DNA from 3 places in the Azospira sp. APE16 genome. Region 1 is predicted to be linked to each of the others. Evidence: predicted binding sites of a transcription regulator. Region 1 holds the regulator's gene; each other region holds the start of a gene.
What was found. The regulator sigma-54, encoded in region 1, starts transcription at its own class of promoters, with help from an activator protein. The targets are predictions, from matches to a motif close to TGGCACGCTTNCTGCTNA.

Region 1 (2,267 bases):
AGCGCCGCCGGGTGGAAATCGCCCGGGCCCTGGCTACCTCTCCCCGTTTCATCCTGCTGGATGAGCCCTTCGCCGGCGTGGACCCCATCGCCGTGCTGGAAATCCAGAAGATCATCCGTTTCCTCAAGGACCGCAGCATCGGCGTGCTCATCACCGACCACAACGTGCGTGAGACCCTGGGCATCTGCGACCGGGCCTACATCATCAATGAGGGCCGGGTGCTGGCGTCTGGCCGCCCGGATGAGATCGTTTATAATGAAGACGTCCGAAAAGTATATCTGGGCGAGAGCTTCCGTCTCTGACGAGCCCAGTCTCCGAGTCTTTCCCTCAACCCGCTCATTGCCGCCGGCCCCTTCGGCCCCGGGTCCATGAAACCAACCCTCCAACTCAAACTCTCGCAGCACCTGGCCCTGACGCCACAGCTGCAGCAGTCCATCCGGCTGCTGCAACTGTCGACGCTCGAGCTGGAGCAGGAGTTGGAGAAGTATCTGCTGGAAAACCCCCTGCTGGAGCGCGAGGACGAGAACTACGAGCCCTCCTACAGCGGGAGCGAAGGCGAATACGCCGGCAGCACGGCCGAGGCCGCTGCTGAGAGCCCGGGGGATGGCGGCGAGTCCAGCGAGGGGGCCGACAGCCACGGTCCCGAGGAAGTGCGGGAAGAGCCCCGGGACAGCCTGGGCGAAGGCGAGGACTGGTTTGCCGAAGGCAGCTACCCTTCCGCCTCCCGCGACGAGGACGAGGATTCCGACTTCCAGGAAGTGCAGGCCGCCAACACCTCCCTGCGCGACCACCTCAACTGGCAGCTGGGCCTGATGCAGCTCTCCGAGCGGGACCGGCAGCTGGTCAGCTTCCTGATCGAGGCGCTGGACGAGGACGGCTACCTGACCCAGCCCCTGGAGGAGCTGCAGGAAGCCCTGCCGGAAGAGCTGGAAATCGACCTGGACGACCTGCAGATCGCCCTGCGCCACCTGCAGCACCTGGACCCGACCGGTGTCGGCGCCCGCACTCCGGGCGAATGCCTGGCCCTGCAGCTGGAAGCCCTGCCGGCCGACGAGGTGCGGGACCAGGCCCTGAAGCTGGTGCGCCATCACCTGGAACTGCTGGCCGGCCGGGACTTCACCAAGCTGAAGAAGCTGCTGGGCTGCGACGACGAGCGCCTGCGCGCCGTCACCAACCTGGTAAAGAGCCTCAACCCCCGGCCCGGCGCCCAGTACGCGCCCCTGGATGCCCGCTACATCACCCCGGACGTGGTGGTGAAGAAGGTGCGCAACCAGTGGACCGCCAGCATCAATCCGGACGCCTACCCGCGCCTGCGCATCAACCGGCTCTACGCCGAGATCCTCTCCAAGCAGCGCGGCTCCAGCCTCTCCGGCCAGCTGCAGGAGGCCCGCTGGCTGATCAAGAACGTGCAGCAGCGTTTCGACACCATCCTGCGCGTGTCCCAGGCCATCCTGGACCGCCAGCGCCAGTTCTTCGAACACGGCGAGGTGGCCATGCGTCCCCTGGTACTGCGGGAAATCGCCGAAACCCTGGGCCTGCACGAATCCACCGTCTCCCGGGTGACCACCCAGAAATACATGGCCACCCCCCGGGGCATTTTCGAACTCAAGTATTTCTTCGGCAGCCACGTGGCCACGGATACGGGGGGCGCCTGTTCGGCCACCGCCATCCGGGCCCTGATCAAGCAGCTGGTGGCGGCCGAAGACCCCAAAAAACCCCTTTCGGACAGTCAAATATCCGAAATTCTTGGCCAACAAGGCATTGTTGTGGCGCGTCGAACCATTGCAAAATACAGAGAAGCGCTCAACATTTCGCCGGCCAACCTACGCAAGTCCATCTAAAAAAGGAGCGAGCCATGAACCTGCACATCACCGGACATCACCTGGAAGTCACCCCGGCGATCCGCGACTACGTCACTGCCAAGCTGGAGCGGGTTACGCGTCACTTCGACAGCGTCATCGACGTCAACGTCATCCTCACCGTGGAAAAGCTGAAGCAGAAGGCTGAAGTCACCGTGCGCGTGCCCGGCAAGGACATCCACGTGGATGCCGAGGATGCCGACCTGTATGCCGCCGTGGACACCCTGATCGACAAGCTGGACCGCCAGGTGCAGAAGTACAAGCAGAAGGCCCAGGATCACCACCGCGACACCATCAAGAATCACATCGAAGAGTGATCTGATTCCCTCTCCGGGACTGGGACGAAAGGCATAGGCGGCGGGGTCGTTTTCCGTTATGATCCCGCCACTTTTCGCCTGGTATCCTGCC
Region 2 (2,267 bases), 1.0 Mb from region 1:
TGGCCAGGGTTTCCGCGTCCTGGCGGATTTCGGTGAGCATCTGGCGCAGGGAGAGCACCATCTGGCTCAGGGCATGGAGCAGGCTGCCGGGCTGGGTCTGGCCGATGGCCGCATGCAGGTTGCCGCCGGCCACCTGCTGCATGATGGCCGTGGCGGCGGCAGGTTCGCCGCCGATCTGCTTGAGCACGCTGCGGGTCACCAGGTAGCAGATGCTGCCGATCAGGGCCAGCACCACCAGGGCCAGCAGGCCCTGGTAGATCAGGGTTTGCTGGAACTCCCGGTCCACTTCGTCGATATAGACGCCGGTGCCGATGATCCAGTCCCAGGCCGGGAATTTCTGGGCGTAGAGCACCTTGGGATACATGGTGGGATCGCCCGCCTTCTTGACGAACTGGGTGTCCATGTAGGTGGTGGCCTGGTTCTGCAGCAGGCTTGCCAGTTCCCGGATGATCAGCTTGCCGCTGCCGTCCTTCACCTGGTCGCCCATGGGCTTGCCTTCCCATTCCGGCTTCAGGGCATGCATGACGCTGATGCCGTCGGGGGTCCAGATGTAGAAATAGTCGCTCTTGCCGTCGGGGCCGTTGAAGCGGATCTGCCGCACGGCCGCCTTGGCGTGGGCCTGGGCCTCGTCGCGGCTGAGGTTGCCGGCGGCTTCCTGGCTTTGATAGTAGGCGACCACGTTGTAGGCGCCCTGGGTAATGGCGCGAATCTGGCCTTTTCTCTCATCCAGCATGAGGGAGCGGGTATTGAAGGCGGCGATGGCCGCCAGTGCCAGGACCCCCAGGAGCGCCACCAGCACCACCGCCAGGAGTCGGGTACGCAGGGAAAGTTGATCAAGCATGGGATTGTCCAAACTATATGAAACATGAAGTGCGCATTATATTTCCGCCACCAGCCATGCTGTGAAGGAAATCACACTTTTCTGCTTCAAATTGGTGCGCCCGCTTCTGCCCATGGTGCATGGTGGCACCGTTTTCTGGCGCCGCTTCCGCCAATTCCCCGGAAGTCCTTTAAGGATCAAGCGATTATGATCCTGGCACAACCCCTGCTATTTGATTGTCGCCCTTCCTCATGGCGCGACCATCATGAACAAGCCCAGCTTCTTCGACGAAATGAACGGTGCCGACGGCGCCGTCCGCTCCCACTACCAGACCTACCGGCGCTGGCTTTCCGAAACCCCTGACGAACGCATCGCCCGCAAGCGGGCCGAGGCCGACATCGCCTTCCGCCGCGTCGGCATCACCTTCGCCGTCTATGGCGAGGAGGCCGGCACCGAGCGGCTGATCCCCTTCGACATCATTCCCCGGGTCATCCCGGCAGATGAGTGGAAGGCCCTCAAGGCCGGCCTCAAGCAGCGGGTCAAGGCTCTCAACCTGTTCCTCCACGACATCTACCACGACCAGGAAATCCTCAAGGCTGGGCGTATTCCCCGGGAGCAGGTGGAGGGCAACGCCCAGTTCCGTCCCATCATGCGCGGGGTGGACGTGCCGGCCGGCATCTATGCCCACATCGCCGGCGTGGACCTGGTGCGGGCCGGGGCCGGCGAGTTCTACGTGCTGGAAGACAACCTGCGGGTCCCCTCCGGCGTCTCCTACATGCTGGAAGACCGCAAGATGATGATGCGGCTCTTCCCCGAGCTGTTCTCCAAGCACAAGGTGGCCCCGGTGGAGCATTACCCGGACCTACTGCTGGAGACCCTGCGGGCCTCCGCTCCCAACGGCGTCTCCGATCCCACCGTGGTGGTGCTGACCCCGGGGGCCTACAACAGCGCCTACTTCGAGCACACCTTCCTGGCCCAGCAGATGGGGGTGGAACTGGTGGAGGGGCGGGACCTTTTCGTCGATAACGACACGGTCTACATGCGCACCACCCAGGGCCCCCAGCGGGTGGACGTGATCTACCGCCGCATCGACGACGACTTCATCGACCCCCAGGTCTTCCGTGCCGATTCCATGCTCGGCGTGCCCGGCATCCTGCAGGCCTACCGGGCCGGCAAGGTGACCCTGGCCAATGCGGTGGGCACCGGGGTGGCCGACGACAAGTCCATCTACCCCTATGTGCCGGAGATGGTGCGCTTCTACCTGGGGGAGGAGCCTATCCTCAACAACGTGCCCACCTACATGTGCCGCAAGCCCGACGACCTGGCCTACACCCTGGCCCACCTGCCGGAACTGGTGGTGAAGGAAGTCCATGGCGCCGGCGGCTACGGCATGCTGGTGGGGCCGGCCTCCACCCAGGCCGAGATCGAGGACTTCCGCCGGCGTCTT
Region 3 (2,267 bases), 1.3 Mb from region 1:
TGGCCGCCAGCGCGGTGTTGCCCTGAATCAAAGTCATCGTCGTCATGATCATTCCCCCATGCACGGATGGAGGCGGCCCCCGGCCCCGCCGGGACGGCCGCCGGTTGCTCTTAGGCGCGCACCTTGAAACTGGCGGCGTATTTCCTCGGGTCCTTGCCGTCCCACACCACGCCGTCGATCAGCTTGGAGGAACGCAGGTCGCTCTTGGGCACGGCCACCCCGGCCTTCTCCGCCGCCTGGCGGTACAGGCCCACCTGGTTGATGGCCTTGGCCACGCCCAGGTAGTCCGGATCGTCCTTGAGCAGGCCCCAGCGGCGGTGCTGGGTGAGGAACCACATGCCGTCGGAGAGGTAGGGGAAATTCACCTGGCCGTCGTTGAAGAACTTCATGTGGTTCTTGTCGTCCCAGGTCTTGCCGATGCCGTTGCTGTAGCGGCCCAGCATGCGGTCCAGGATCACGTCCACATCCGTATTGACGTAGGCCTTGGCGGCAATGGTCTCGGCCGTCTCCCGGCGGTTGGCCAGGGAAGCGTCGATCCAGCGGGATGCCTCCAGGATGGCGGCGGTGACGGCCACGGCGGTCTTCGGGTGCTTGGCCGCCCAGTCGGCGGTGGTGCCCAGCACCTTTTCCGGATGGTCGGTCCAGATGTCCTGGGTGGTGGCGGCGGTGAAGCCCACCTTGTCGATGATGGCCCGGGCGTTCCAGGGCTCGCCGACACAGTAGCCGTCCATATTGCCCACCCGCATGTTGGCCACCATCTGGGGGGGCGGCACGGTGATGGTCTTGACGTCCTTCATGGGGTTGATGTCGTGGGCCGCCAGCCAGTAGTAGAGCCACATGGCGTGGGTGCCCGTGGGGAAGGTCTGGGCAAAGGTGAATTCCCGCTTCTCGCTGCTGATCAGCTTCTTCAGGGCGGCGCCGTCGGTGACGCCCTTGTCCTTCAGCTGGCTGGAGAGGGTGATGCCCTGGCCGTTGTTGTTGAGGGTCATGAGGCTGGCCATGTCCTTCTTCGGCCCGCCGATGCCCAGGTGCACGCCGTAGATGAGGCCGTACAGCACGTGGGCCGCATCCAGTTCCCCATTCACCAGCTTGTCGCGCACGGCGGCCCAGGAGGCCTCCTTGGTGGGCACGATCTTGATGCCGTACTTCTTGTCGAAGCCCTTGGCCGCGGCCATGACCACGGAGGCGCAGTCGGTCAGGGGAATGAAGCCGATCTTCACCTCGGTCTTTTCCGGTGCGTCGGAACCGGCGGCAAAGGCGGCGGCACGCAGACCGGGAGTCAGGCCCATGAGCGCTGCTCCCAGGCCCAGGAGGCCGGCGGATTTGACGAACTCGCGGCGTTCCGCCGCCACGGCATCGGGTGCCTCGAATTGCTTTTGCTTGGACATTCCATGCTCCTTGACCTCAGAAAAAAGAAAAGGCGTCACACCCGCGTGAGAGGAGAGAGAACACGCGGATGGACGCCTTTGTCCGTTTGCCGGTCAGGGCTTCACTGCGCTGCCCGGCGTTGCTCGAACCGCCATTGGTCCGACTTACGACCTAGTTCAGCAACCACCGTGCCAGGCAACGAAAATATCGAAAATACAGTTTCAATTCATAACGATAGATAGATTTTCACCGCCCCGGAAAAATCCATCCGCGGCACCGGAGCGCACTGCTGCGGTGCGCCATGGCGTGACCGCCGCACAAGAAGGGGGAACCCGGGCCGGCGAAGGCCGTGACCACGGCGGGAGGATAACGGAATGGGGAGCGACCGCGGGGGAGGAAAGGGGAACGGCGAAAGCGCCGCCCCCATCTATGACCAAACGCCTAAAGACACTGGCATCCGATGTTCTTATGATTATCGGGTTGTTGATGGCATGCAACACAAAACAATGCTCCCGCACGTATCGGGAGCGGGAGGGAAACATGGATATCCAGCAACAGCCCATGGAAGCCCCGCGTTTACTGTCGGGCTGGATGATGGGCAGTGCAGGCACGCAGGAAAACCACGACATCCTTTGGGACGACGTGGAGCATCTGCCCTCCGCCGCCGTCAGTTTTCTCCTCATCGCCCTGCCCCTCTCCCTGCTGCTGCCGGTGATGGCCAACTTCGCCGGCAACGCCTACGGCAACCGCATCATCGCCGGCTTCATTGCCCCCAGCTGGGAACGCCTGCTGCTCATCCTGGCCTGGGAACTGCTGATGGTGCCCCTGCTGGCGGGCGTCGCCCACCTGGCCGGGCGCTTCTTCCAGGTGCCGGTGAACCGGCGCCAAGCCTTCCTGGT

Region 2: ACLSSQ_RS06080 (circularly permuted type 2 ATP-grasp protein) is a predicted target of sigma-54. The motif match lies at 1,035-1,052, and genes of this name have one in related genera.
Region 3: ACLSSQ_RS12865 (CmpA/NrtA family ABC transporter substrate-binding protein) is a predicted target of sigma-54. The motif match lies at 1,545-1,562, and genes of this name have one in related genera.

Annotation. Positions count from the first base shown of each region.
Region 1 covers NZ_CP179682.1:179,423-181,689, forward strand. Annotated here, with positions in the region: gene lptB (LPS export ABC transporter ATP-binding protein) at 1-302, shown strand, start outside; gene ACLSSQ_RS00905 (RNA polymerase factor sigma-54) at 369-1,841, shown strand; gene hpf (ribosome hibernation-promoting factor, HPF/YfiA family) at 1,856-2,176, shown strand.
Region 2 covers NZ_CP179682.1:1,227,047-1,229,313, forward strand. Annotated here, with positions in the region: gene ACLSSQ_RS06075 (methyl-accepting chemotaxis protein) at 1-841, opposite strand, end outside; gene ACLSSQ_RS06080 (circularly permuted type 2 ATP-grasp protein) at 1,086-2,267, shown strand, end outside.
Region 3 covers NZ_CP179682.1:2,682,831-2,685,097, forward strand. Annotated here, with positions in the region: gene ACLSSQ_RS12865 (CmpA/NrtA family ABC transporter substrate-binding protein) at 111-1,388, opposite strand; gene ACLSSQ_RS12870 (Yip1 family protein) at 1,909-2,267, shown strand, end outside.